One region of the Streptomyces sp. V3I7 genome, then DNA from elsewhere that is predicted to be linked to it. Evidence: predicted binding sites of a transcription regulator. Region 1 holds the regulator's gene; the other holds the start of a gene.
What was found. The regulator HrcA, encoded in region 1, represses chaperone genes, less so after heat shock. The targets are predictions, from matches to a motif close to TTNGCACTCNGNNNNNCNGAGTGCNAA.
Positions count from the first base shown of each region.

Region 2: groES (co-chaperone GroES) is a predicted target of HrcA. The motif match lies at 5,014-5,040, and genes of this name have one in related genera.

Region 1 is NZ_JAUSZK010000001.1:2,221,254-2,227,696, forward strand. Features, by position in the region: partial or broken gene QFZ74_RS10410 (S41 family peptidase) at 1-190, opposite strand, end outside; gene QFZ74_RS10415 (hypothetical protein) at 288-863, opposite strand; gene QFZ74_RS10420 (16S rRNA (uracil(1498)-N(3))-methyltransferase) at 964-1,713, opposite strand; gene QFZ74_RS10425 (nitronate monooxygenase) at 1,710-2,831, opposite strand; gene dnaJ (molecular chaperone DnaJ) at 2,886-4,034, opposite strand; gene hrcA (heat-inducible transcriptional repressor HrcA) at 4,035-5,051, opposite strand; gene QFZ74_RS10440 (MBL fold metallo-hydrolase) at 5,217-5,939, shown strand; gene QFZ74_RS10445 (DUF3097 domain-containing protein) at 5,987-6,443, shown strand, end outside.
Region 2 is NZ_JAUSZK010000001.1:4,019,070-4,025,512, forward strand. Features, by position in the region: gene rimI (ribosomal protein S18-alanine N-acetyltransferase) at 1-280, shown strand, start outside; gene tsaD (tRNA (adenosine(37)-N6)-threonylcarbamoyltransferase complex transferase subunit TsaD) at 273-1,379, shown strand; gene QFZ74_RS18925 (hypothetical protein) at 1,376-1,642, shown strand; gene QFZ74_RS18930 (methyltransferase domain-containing protein) at 1,843-3,021, opposite strand; gene QFZ74_RS18935 (polysaccharide deacetylase family protein) at 3,112-4,047, shown strand; gene QFZ74_RS18940 (polysaccharide deacetylase family protein) at 4,044-4,862, shown strand; gene groES (co-chaperone GroES) at 5,184-5,492, shown strand; gene groL (chaperonin GroEL) at 5,616-6,443, shown strand, end outside.

The DNA.
Region 1 (6,443 bases):
AGACGCCGCCCTCGACGGGGGCGACATGGACCTCCGGTGCGCCGTCGCGGGTGGAGGTCCAGGCGACGGTGGTGCCGTCGGGTGAGATCCGGGGCTGGGTCACCGGTACGTTGTCGGCGCTGACCCGCCATGCCCGGCCGCCGTCGAGCGGCGCGAGCCAGACGTCGTCCTCGGCGGTGAAGGCGACCAGATCGCCGTGCAGGTGCGGGAAACGGAGATACGAACCCGTGGACGCAGTCACCCGGTCACCCTATGCACGCGGCGGCGTCCGTGGGCCCGGTTTCCGATCACTTGCCTTCGACGGGCCGGCAACTCGGGTCCGTCTCGCACCAGATGGTCCGGGTGACGGTCACCGTGACGGTGGGGCGGGGCTGCCCGCCGGCCGGGGGCCGGTGGGTGGCGGGCGGGCTGTACGCCGGGCCGGGGGTGGCGTCGCAGTCGCCGAGGCCGTGCACATGGAACCGCTCCTTGCCGCCGACCCGGGCGACGAGGTCGCCGCGCACGCACGCGCCGTCCACGGCCCGGGTGACGCGTCCGGTCACGGTGATCTTCCGCCCGTCCTCGGTCCGCCCCTGGCAGTCGACGGACACCACGGTGGACTCGCTGGGCGACGGGCTCCGCCCGGACGCCTGGGTCCGCCCGCCGCTGCCGTAGTCGCCGGTGCAGCTGAGCCAGCGCACGTCGACATGCTGCCGGTCGAGTCGGGCCGTCGCCGTCCGGTCGGTGGTGTACGCCGCCGACGCGGAGTTCAGGTCCCCCGGCCGGCAGCCCGCGACGGTGACCGCAGCCAGCGCCGCGAGTCCCGCCGCGGCCACCGGCCGCACCGCGCGGGGCCGTTGCCGCGTTCGCCTCAATACCCCCATGCAGGGCAGCGTCCCACCGACACGCGCACCGCGGTAGGGCGCATACGGCCACTCACGTGTTCGGGCAGCTCACCGATGGGTGACGTGCGGGGTGGTGCCGTCAGCTCCAGCGCCCGGTGCGGCCCAGCAGCAGGGCCGCCGCCGCGGTGCCCGCGGTGGAGGTGCGCAGGACGGAGCGGCCGAGGACGTACGGCTTGGCGCCCGCCGCCCGGAAGGCCGCCAACTCGTCGGAGGAGACGCCGCCTTCGGGACCGACGACGAGCACGATGTCGCCCTCGGCGGGGAGTTCGGCGGTGGCGAGCGGCTCGCTGACGGTGTCGAAGTCGGAGTGCAGCACGGCGGCGAAGTCGGCGTCGGCCAGAAGTGCCGCCACCTGCTTGGTCGTCGCGGCGTCGGCCACCTCGGGGAAGCGGACCCGGCGGGACTGCTTGCCGGCCTCGCGGGCGGTGGCCCGCCACTTGCCGAGGGCCTTCAGCCCGCGCTCGCCCTTCCACTGGGTGATGCAGCGGGACGCCGCCCACGGCACGATGGCGTCGACGCCGACCTCGGTCATGGTCTCCACGGCGAGTTCGCCCCGGTCGCCCTTGGGCAGGGCCTGCACGACGGTGATGCGCGGGGACTCGGCGGGCTCCTGGACGACATCGCCCAGCCGGACGACCAGCCGGTCCTTGCCCTCGGTGCCGGTCACCTCGCACTCGGCCCAGCGCCCGGCGCCGTCGGTGAGGACGACGGCCTCGCCCGGCTGCAGCCGCTTCACGGAGACGGCGTGCCGTCCCTCGGGGCCGTCGAGGACGAAAGAGCCCGAGCCGTGCGCGGGGAACTCCTCGACGACGAAGACGGGAGCGGTCATCGGAGGTCACCTCCGGCGGACAGCGGGGCCTGGGCGGCGGCGAGTTCACCGGCGAGGACGTGGACGAGCTGCCCGGCGGGCAGGTCGCGGGCGAGCCGGTGCCCCTGGCCCGCCCACAGCGCCATGCCCTGCGCGTCCCCGGCCCTGGCGGCGGCCTTGCGCAGCGGCGCGGTGAGGTGGTGGACCTCGGGGTAGGCGGCGGGGGCGTACGGGCCGTGCTCGCGCAGGAACCGGTTGACCAGGCCGCGGGCCGGGCGGCCGGAGAAGGCGCGGGTCAGTTCCGTGCGGGCGAACAGGGGGTTGGTGAGCGCCTGCTTGTGCAGATCGGCGGCGCCGGACTCGGGGGTGGCGAGGAACGCGGTGCCGAGCTGGGCGGCACTCGCGCCCGCCGCGAGGACGGCGGCGATCTGGCTGCCGCGCATGATGCCGCCCGCGGCCACGACGGGCAGGTCCACGGTTTCGCGGATCAGGGCGACCAGGGAGAGCAGGCCGAGGCCGGCACCGTCGTTCTCCGGGAGGTCGCGGTGGGTGCCCTGGTGGCCGCCGGCCTCCACGCCCTGCGCGATCACGGCGTCGGCGCCGGACCGCTGTACCGCGAGGGCCTCCTCGGGGGTGGTCGCGGAGACCATCGTGAGGGTGCCGGCGCGGTGGAGGGAGTCGATCACCTCACGGCTCGGGACGCCGAAGTGGAAGGAGACCACCGGCACCGGGTTGTCGAGCAGCGCGGCCAGCTTGACCTCGTAGCCGTCGTCCCGGCCGCTGTCGGGGTCGCCGAGTTCGGTCCCGTACCAGGCGGCCTCGCCGCCGAGCTGATGCGCGTAGACCTCGACGGCGGCCGCGGCCGGCGTCGTCGCGCCCTCGGCCGCGGCGGCCGTGGGGCCCGCGCTCGAACACTCCGGCTGGGGCACGAACAGGTTGACGCCGAAGGGGCGCCCGGTGAGGCCCCGCAGCTGCTTGATCTCCTGGTACATCCCGTCGGCGGTCTTGTACCCGGCGGCGAGGAAGCCGAGGCCGCCCGCCTCGGACACGGCGGCGGCGAGCCGCGGGACGGCGACACCGCCCGCCATCGGGGCCTGCACGATCGGATGCCGGAAGAGATCGGTCAGTGCGGAGGACATGACGGCATGTTGTCACGTCCTCCGATCAACACCGAATCGGACGGTTCCCGGGCGTCAGCGCCCGTTGAACGCGTCCTTCAGCCGCGAGAACAGGCCCTGCTGACCGGGCTGGAACTGACCCAGGGGCCGTTCCTCGCCGCGCAGTTTGGCCAGCTCGCGCAGGAGGCGCTCCTGCTCGGGGTCGAGCTTGTTCGGGGTCTGGACCTCGACGTGGACGATCAGGTCGCCCCGGCCGCCGCCGCGCAGGTGCGTGATGCCCCGGCCGTGCAGCGGGATCGACTGGCCGGACTGGGTGCCGGGCCGGATGTCGACCTCCTCCATGCCGTCCAGCGTCTCCAGCGGCACCTTGGTGCCGAGGGCCGCCGCCGTCATCGGGATCGTGACCGTGCAGTGCAGGTCGTCGCCGCGCCGCTGGAAGGTCGAGTGCGGCAGCTCGTGGATCTCGACGTACAGGTCGCCGGCGGGACCGCCGCCGGGGCCGACCTCGCCCTCGCCGGCAAGCTGGATGCGGGTGCCGTTGTCGACACCGGCCGGGATCTTGACGGTCAGGGTGCGGCGCGAGCGGATGCGGCCGTCGCCGGCGCACTCCGGGCACGGCGTCGGGACGACCGTGCCGAAGCCCTGGCACTGCGGGCAGGGACGCGAGGTCATGACCTGGCCCAGGAAGGACCGGGTGACCTGCGAGACCTCACCGCGGCCGCGGCACATGTCGCACGTCTGGGCGGACGTGCCCGGTGCGGCGCCCTCGCCGTTGCAGGTGTTGCAGACGACCGCCGTGTCGACCTGGATGTCCTTCGTCGTGCCGAAGGCGGCCTCGTCGAGCTCGACGTCGAGCCGGATCATCGCGTCCTGGCCGCGGCGGGTGCGCGAGCGCGGTCCACGCTGCGAGGCCGTGCCGAAGAACGCGTCCATGATGTCGGAGAAGTTCCCGAAGCCCCCGGCACCGAATCCGCCCGCACCCGCGCCCGCACCGGCTCCGCCGGCCTGCGAGAGCGGGTCGCCGCCGAGGTCGTAGACCTGCTTCTTCTGCGGGTCCGACAACACCTCGTAGGCGGCGTTGATCTCCTTGAACCGCTCCTGCGTCTTCGGATCGGGATTGACGTCCGGGTGCAGCTCGCGCGCGAGCCGGCGGAACGCCTTCTTGATCTCATCCTGCGACGCGTCGCGGCGCACGCCGAGAACGGCGTAGTAGTCCGTGGCCACTTACGACTCCGCCAGGATCTGTCCGACGTACCGTGCCACTGCGCGTACCGCTCCCATCGTTCCCGGGTAATCCATGCGGGTCGGTCCGACCACGCCGAGCTTGGCTACTGCCTCGCCGCCCGAACCGTAGCCGACCGCCACCACGGAAGTGGAGTTGAGTCCCTCGTAGGCGTTCTCGTGACCGATGCGTACGGTCATGCCCGAATCCCCGGCCTCCCCAAGCAACTTGAGGAGCACGACCTGCTCCTCGAGTGCTTCGAGCACCGGACGGATGGTGAGGGGGAAGTCATGTCCGAAGCGCGTCAGATTGGCGGTACCGCCGATCATCAGCCGCTCCTCGTTCTCCTCGGCCAGCGTCTCCAGCAACGTGGAGAGCACTGCGGAGACCGTACCGCGATCCTCGACCTCGAAGGCCTCCGGCAGGTCCTCCACGAGACGCGGGACGTCCGTGAAGCGCCGGCCGGCGACCCTGCTGTTGAGCCGCGCCCGCAGATCCGCGAGCGTCGCCTCGCCGCACGGCGCCGGGCAGTCCACCAGCCGCTGCTCGACCCGGCCGGTGTCCGTGATCAGCACGAGCATGACGCGCGCCGGGGCGAGCGACAGCAGCTCCACGTGCCGCACGGTCGAGCGGGTCAGGGACGGGTACTGAACGACGGCGACCTGCCGGGTGAGCTGCGCGAGCAGCCGTACCGTGCGGGCCACGACGTCGTCGAGGTCGACCGCCCCTTCGAGGAAGTTCTGGATGGCGCGCCGCTCGGGCGCGGTCATCGGCTTCACGCCGGCGAGCTTGTCGACGAAGAGCCGGTAGCCCTTGTCGGTGGGGATGCGCCCCGCGCTGGTGTGCGGCTGGGCGATGAATCCCTCGTCCTCCAGGGCGGCCATGTCGTTGCGGACGGTGGCCGGGGACACCCCGAGGTTGTGCCGCTCGGTGAGCGCCTTGGAGCCCACCGGCTCCTCGGTGCCGACGTAGTCCTGGACGATGGCGCGCAACACCTGGAGCCTGCGCTCGCTCAGCATCGCACTCACCTCCGGAATCGGTCGTCACCGCGCTTCGCGGCCTGGCACTCTGCGCGTACGAGTGCCAATGTTCCCCGGCCAAGTGTACGGCCGTGAGGTACGGCGGGGGCAAGGCCGGTCCTGCGGCGTCGTGCCCCGGACGGACCTCACCGCTAGCGTCGCGGTATGACGGTGACTTGGGAAGACCTGGGGTGGGAGCGGCTGGCCGCCGGGGCCGGCCGGTGCCGCCTGCCGGGCTGGGACTGCACGGTGGGCCTGGTTCTCGGGGAGGGGACGGCGCTCGTCGTGGACGCCGGTTCCAGCCTCGCGGAGGGCGCCCGGCTGCGGACCGAGGCACAGGAACTGACCGGGCACCGTGTGACTCATCTCGCTCTCACGCACCCCCACTTCGACCATGTCCTCGGCGCTCCCGCGTTCGCGGGCGCGGAGGTGTTCGCCGCCGTGGGCACGGACGCCGTGTTCGCGTACGAGCGCGAGGAGCTGCGTCTGGACGCCGTCCGGCACGGTCTGCCGGCCCCGGAGGCGGAGCATGCGGCCGACGCCCTCGCGGTGCCGCGCCGTCTGGTCTCCGGCGAGTGGACGCTGGACCTGGGCGGCGGCCGCCAGGTGCTGCTGGCGAACGTGGGCCCGGGGCACACGGCGTACGATCTGGCGGTTCTGGTGCCGGGCGACCCGGAGGTGGTCTTCTGCGGCGACCTGGTCGAGGAGTCCGGCGCTCCGCAGGCGGGATCCGACGCCGTCCCGGCGCAGTGGCCGGCCGCCCTGGACCGGCTGCTCGCCCTCGGCGGCGAGGACGCGCTCTACGTGCCCGGTCACGGCGCGGTGGTGGACGCGGGGTTCGTGCGCAGGCAGCGGGACGAGCTGGCGGCGCGTTTCGGCGTGTCGTAAGCGCGGGTCGCTAGTGCTGGTCGCGGGCTTCTCCTATCGTCATCCGAATGCGCCAGTACTCCGCCGACCTGACCCCGCCGTGGAAGAAGCCGAAGCCCGCCCCGGAGGTCCCGGCGGACCCCGGCCTGGTGGTGGAGGAGCCCGGCACCGGCTTCTGCGGCGCGGTGATCCGCTGCGAGGCGGGCACGGTGACCCTGGAGGACCGCTTCGGCAAGCACCGGGTGTTCCCGCTGGAGCCGAGGGGCTTCCTGCTGGAGGGCCAGGCGGTGACCCTCGTACGGCCTGCGTCAGCGGCTGTACGTCCCACCCGTACGGCATCCGGTTCGGTCGCCGTCCCCGGCGCCCGCGCCCGGGTGGCCCGTGCCGGGCGCATCTACGTCGAGGGCCGGCACGACGCGGAGCTGGTCGAGAAGGTGTGGGGCGACGACCTGCGCATCGAGGGCGTGGTGGTTGAGTACCTGGAGGGCGTGGACGACCTCCCGTCGATCGTGGCGGAGTTCGGGC
Region 2 (6,443 bases), 1.8 Mb from region 1:
CGACATCCAGACCATCGCCGTCGCCCGCGACCTCCAGGGCACCGGCCTCGGCGCCCGCCTGCTGACCGAACTGCTGCGAGCCGCGACCGCCTTCGAGTGCGCCGAGGTGATGCTCGAGTGCCGCGTGGACAACATCCGCGCGCAGAAGCTCTACGAGCGCTTCGGCTTCGCCCCCATCGGGTTCAGGCGCGGCTACTACCAGCCGGGCAACGTCGACGCCCTGGTCATGAGCCTCACCGACCCGTCAAACTCCGTACAAGAAACCGAGATCAATGGCTGACTCACGCGACGAGCCTCTCGTACTCGGCATCGAGACCTCCTGCGACGAGACCGGCGTCGGCATCGTCCGCGGCACGACCCTGCTGGCGGACGCCGTCGCGTCCAGCGTCGAGGAGCACGCCCGCTTCGGCGGCGTCGTGCCCGAGGTGGCGTCCCGGGCGCACCTGGAGGCGATGGTCCCGACCATCGACCGCGCGCTGAAGGAAGCGGGCGTGAGCGCGCGCGACCTGGACGGCATCGCGGTCACCGCCGGACCCGGCCTGGCCGGCGCCCTACTGGTCGGCGTCTCGGCGGCCAAGGCGTACGCCTACGCCCTCGGCAAGCCGCTGTACGGCGTGAACCACCTCGCCTCCCACATCTGCGTGGACCAGCTGGAGCACGGCCCGCTCCCGGAGCCGACGATGGCGCTCCTGGTCAGCGGCGGCCACTCCTCGCTGCTGCTGTCCTCGGACATCACCTCCGACGTCCGCCCGATGGGCGCGACGATCGACGACGCGGCGGGGGAGGCCTTCGACAAGATCGCCCGCGTGCTGAACCTCGGCTTCCCGGGCGGCCCGGTCATCGACCGCTACGCACGCGAGGGCGACCCGTCGGCCATCGCCTTCCCGCGCGGCCTGACCGGCCCGCGCGACCCGGCGTACGACTTCTCCTTCTCCGGGCTGAAGACGGCGGTGGCCCGCTGGATCGAGGCCAAGCGGGCCGCGGGCGAGGAAGTCCCGGTGCGTGATGTCGCGGCCTCCTTCCAGGAGGCGGTCGTCGACGTGCTGACCAGGAAGGCGGTGCGGGCCTGCCGTGACGAGGGCGTCGACCACCTCATGATCGGCGGCGGCGTCGCGGCCAACTCCCGGCTGCGCGCCCTGGCCCAGGAGCGCTGTGAGAAGGCCGGCATCCGGCTGCGCGTCCCGCGCCCCAAGCTGTGCACGGACAACGGCGCGATGGTCGCCGCGCTCGGCGCGGAGATGGTGGCCCGTAACCGGTCCGCCTCGGACTGGGACCTGTCCGCCGACTCCTCGCTGCCGGTCACGGATCCGCATGTCCCCGGGCAGGGCCACGGCCATGACCACGTGCACGAGGTCAGCCAGGAGAACCTGTACTCGTGACGGTCGCGCTGATGTGGGAGGCGCGGGCGAGAGCGGGCCGGGGCGAGGAACTCCTGGCCTGGGCCCGCGCACAGGAGCCGGCCGAACGGCCGCTCCGCCGCGAGATCCTCCGGGCACCCCAGGACCGCGTCCTGGTCATCACCTGGTGGGACGCCCCGTACGACGCGGACCTCCCGGAACTGCCCGAACCGGACACGGACTTGATCACCCGGGCCGTGCACCGCTGGCGATTCGAGTCGGTGGACGGGGACTTCACCTCCTGAGGTGGCGTGACGCCCCGCCGACCGGCTATGATCATGACACGCGAACGGCCGGAACTCCGGTACGGACGCAGTGCGTTGGTGGTCCAAGGAAAGACGCCCCGCTTCCTGCGGGGAAATGCAGGTGCAAGGCCTGCCCGGCGCTCCATGAACACCCCGCCCCAGTCAGCTGGGGCGGGGTGTTCACGTTCCCCGCCTCGGGCTCAGCCCACTGGACCGCCGATCAGCATCGTCGGCGCCCCCGCGACCCGGGTGAGGAACACCGTCGCCGCGTTCGGTCCCTGTGGCTTGACCTTCTTCCGCAGTTCCTCCGGCTCGACCGCCGAACCGCGCTTCTTCACGGTCAGGGTGCCGACGCCGCGTTCCCGCAGCAGGGCCTTCAGCTTCTTGACGTTGAAGGGGAGTTGATCGGTGATCTCGTACGCCGACGCGTGGACCGTGTCGTGCAGCTCGTCGGACGTCACGTAGGCGATGGTCGGGTCGATCAATCCGCCCCCGACCTCCTCGGCGACGTCCGCCACCAGGTGTGCGCGGATGACGGCGCCGTCGGGCTCGTACAAGTACCGCCCCACGGGCCGCACTTCAGGGTCGGGCAGCCCCCGACCGACCAGCGAGCGCGGGCCCGGCAGCAGCGTCGCGCGCATGGCGCCCGGACGGACCCCGGCGCCGAACCACAGCACCGCCTCCTTCACGTCCCCGCCGTCCGAGATCCACTCGGCCTCGGCCTCGGCCGGGATCGCCTCGTGGGGAATGCCGGGCGCGATCTTCAGCGCAGCGCGCGGAGCGGCCGTCGCCGCGCCCACCGCCCAGGACAACGGCGGCGAGTAGGCCTCCGGGTCGAAGATGCGGCCCCGGCCGCCGCGCCGCGCCGGGTCCACGAACACGGCGTCGTACCCGGAGGTGTCGACCTCCGTGACGTCCGCCTCCCGCACCTCGATCAGGTCCTCCAGCCCCAGAGCCTCGGCGTTCGCCCGCGCGACCTCCGCCGTCAGCGGGTCCCGGTCGACGGCCAGCACCCGGATCCCGGCCCGCGCCAGCGCGATCGCGTCGCCGCCGATCCCGCAGCACAGGTCCGCGACGGACGTCACCCCCAGCTCGTTCAGCCGGCCGGCCCGGTACGTCGCCACGCTCGTCCGCGTCGACTGCTCGACCCCGTTCGGCGTGAAGAACATCCGCGCCGCGTCCTCGGCGCCGAACTTCGCCGCGGCGCGCTGGCGCAGCCGGGCCTGGCCGAGCGCCGCCGAGACCAGGTCGGCGGGGTGGTCGCGGCGCAGCCGGGTGGCGACGGCGAGCTCGTCGGACGGGTGGGTGTCGCGCACCTCGTCGAGGAGGGCGAGGCCCTCGGGGGTGAGCAGCGAGCGGAAGGAGAGCAGGTCGTTCACCGGGTCATTGTGGGCCAGCCGGTGGACGCCGCGCCTCCGGCGGCGGTGTCGGGCCCAGAACGCCTCCCGTGCCTGCGAGGATCCGGCACCATGCGAGCGGTGCGACAAAATGACAAATACGGGGCGCTGGTGAGGAAGGCGGCCGTCCGGGGCGGCATCGCCGTGCTGGCCCTCGTCGCCGTCATGCCCGGCTGCTCGGCGTCGGGCAGGGGAACGGACGTACTACCGGCTCCCGGTCAGCAGCCGCTCAAGGCGCCCGCCGCCCCCGCCCTGGACAGCTACGCGGCCCGGCTCGGCGCCGACCACGACGCCCTGGTCGCCGCCGCCGACCGCTGGGGCCTGGGCCGGGTCCCGCTGCTGCCCCCGCCGCCTCCCGCGCACAAGCCGAGGATCACCGTTCGCGCCGGCTTCGAGGTCCGCGACCAGGAGGAACTGGACCTGCCCCCGGTCTTCACCACGATCCCCACCCGGCAGAAGGTCGTCTTCCTCACCCTGGACGACGGCGCCGAGAAGGACCCCGGGTTCCTGCGGATGATGAGCGACCTGCGGATCCCGTACACGGCCTTCCTCACCGACGAATCCGCCGGCGACGACTACGGCTACTTCCGGCGGATGCGGTCCCAGGGCGTCACCCTCGACAACCACACCCTGCACCACCCCTACCTGCCCGGCCTGTCCTACGAGGAACAGCGGGACGAGATCTGCGGCATGCAGGACGTCATGGAGAAGCAGTTCGGCAAGCGGCCGACCGTCTTCCGCCCGCCCTACGGCAACTACGACCGGGACACCCTGCTCGCCGCCCGGTCCTGCGGGATCAAGTACGCCCCGATCTGGAGCGAGGAGGTCTTCGCCGACCACTGGGAGTACCGCGAGGACGACCGGAACCTGCACCCCGGCGACATCGTCCTCTCCCACTTCCAGGACCCGGCCGAGTGGAACGGCACCATGACCCAGATGGTCCGGCGCTTCCTGAACCGGGTCACCCGCGACGGGTTCGCGGTGGCACGCCTGGAGGACTACCTGTGAGCCCCGCACCCGCCCCGCGCCGCGCCGTGCGGGCCGCCGCGGCCGTACTGGCCGCCGCCGCCCTGCTCACCGGCTGCGCCCAGTCCGTCGACCCCATCGAACGGCTCGGCAAGAAGGCGGCCCAGAGCGTACGTTCCCACACCCCGGCCGCGCGGCAGCCGTACCGCCGCTGGGGGCTGCCGGCCCCGCTCGCCCCGGCCCCGAGGCCCGCCTCCCGCCCCGCGCCGCCCCGCACGGCCGGCCCCGCCCTGGCGCCCGTCGTGGACCACGTCCCCACCCGCGACCGGGTCGTCTTCCTCACCTACGACGACGGCGCCGAGAAGGACCCACGCTTCGTCGACATGGTCCGCGAACTACGGCTCCCGGTCAGCCTGTTCCTCACCGACACCGTAGTCGGCCCCGGTTACGCCCACTTCGCGCGCCTGCGCTCGGTCGGCGCCGGCGTGCAGAACCACACCCTCGACCACCCCGCGCTCCCCGGCCTGCCTTACGCCGGCCAGCGCGCCGAGATCTGCGGCCAGCAGGACAAACTCACGTCCCGCTTCGGCATCCGCCCCCGCTTCTTCCGCCCGCCCTACGACCGGTACGACACCACGACCCTGCGCGCCGCCGCCGACTGCGGTGTGGCGGCCGTCGTCCTCTGGCGCGCCACCGTCACCTCCGGCGGCCTCTCCTACACCCACGGCGACCACCGCCTCCGCCCCGGCGACATCGTCCAGATCGGCCCGGACGACATCAGAGAACGTACGACCAGGGTCCTGCGCCGCCTCCAGAAGGAGGGCCTGACGGTAGCCCGCATCGAGGACTACCTGTAGCCAAACAGCCCGTCCGGCGCTTGAGGACGAGGCCGTTCAGGCCGACAGCGGGGGCCTGGGGGCGCAGCCCCCGGGAGCGGCCACCCCAACACCGCAGCGCCGTAAACCCCGTACGCCAAACCGGCACCCTCGGCTGACGCGCCGCAGGCAATTGGCACTCCGCTTGACCGAGTGCTAATCGCAGTCATAGTCTCGGCTTTGGCACTCCCCCCTGGAGAGTGCCAACACAGCGACGGGCAGGTCCGGCACCCGCGACGACGGATCCACCTGGTCGCCACCTCAGACAGTTAACCCCGTGAGATCTCCGAAGGGGGAGGTCGGATCGTGACGACCGCCAGCAAGGTTGCCATCAAGCCGCTCGAGGACCGCATCGTGGTCCAGCCGCTCGACGCCGAGCAGACCACGGCGTCTGGCCTGGTCATCCCGGACACCGCCAAGGAGAAGCCCCAGGAGGGCGTCGTCCTGGCCGTGGGCCCGGGCCGTTTCGAGAACGGCGAGCGTCTCCCGCTCGACGTCAAGACCGGCGACGTCGTGCTGTACAGCAAGTACGGCGGCACCGAGGTGAAGTACAACGGCGAGGACTACCTCGTCCTCTCGGCCCGCGACGTCCTCGCGGTCATCGAGAAGTAATTCACCGTCGAGCACACACAGTTGCTTCGAGCTGCGCCCCTGGCCCCCCGCGACCCATAAGAAGCCGGGCGCCCGGGGCGCAGTTTCTTTCACCCCAAATCTTCCGAGAGGGCTCACGCTGTCATGGCGAAGATCCTGAAGTTCGACGAGGACGCCCGTCGCGCCCTCGAGCGCGGCGTCAACAAGCTGGCCGACACGGTCAAGGTGACGATCGGCCCCAAGGGCCGCAACGTCGTCATCGACAAGAAGTTCGGTGCCCCCACCATCACCAACGACGGCGTCACCATCGCCCGTGAGGTCGAGATCGAGGACCCGTTCGAGAACATGGGCGCCCAGCTGGTGAAGGAGGTGGCGACCAAGACCAACGACATCGCGGGTGACGGTACGACCACCGCCACCGTGCTGGCCCAGGCGCTGGTCCGCGAGGGCCTGCGCAACGTCGCCGCCGGCGCCTCCCCGGCCGCCCTGAAGAAGGGCATCGACGCCGCCGTCGCCGCCATCTCCGAGGACCTGCTCGCCTCGGCCCGGCCGATCGACGAGAAGTCCGACATCGCCGCCGTCGCCGCGCTGTCCGCCCAGGACCAGCAGGTCGGCGAGCTCATCGCCGAGGCGATGGACAAGGTCGGCAAGGACGGTGTCATCACCGTCGAGGAGTCCAACACCTTCGGTCTGGAGCTGGACTTCACCGAGGGCATGGCCTTCGACAAGGGCTACCTGTCCCCGTACTTCGTCACCGATCAGGAGCGTATGGAGGCCGTCCTCGACGACCCGTACATCCTGATCAACCAGGGCAAGATCAGCTCCATCCAGGACCTGCTGCCGCTGCTCGAGAAGATCATCCAGGCCGGCGCCTCGAAGCCGCTGCTGATCATCGCCGAGGACGTCGAGGGCGAGGCCCTGTCGACCCTGGTCGTCAACAAGATCCGCGGCACGTTCAACGCCGTCGCCGTC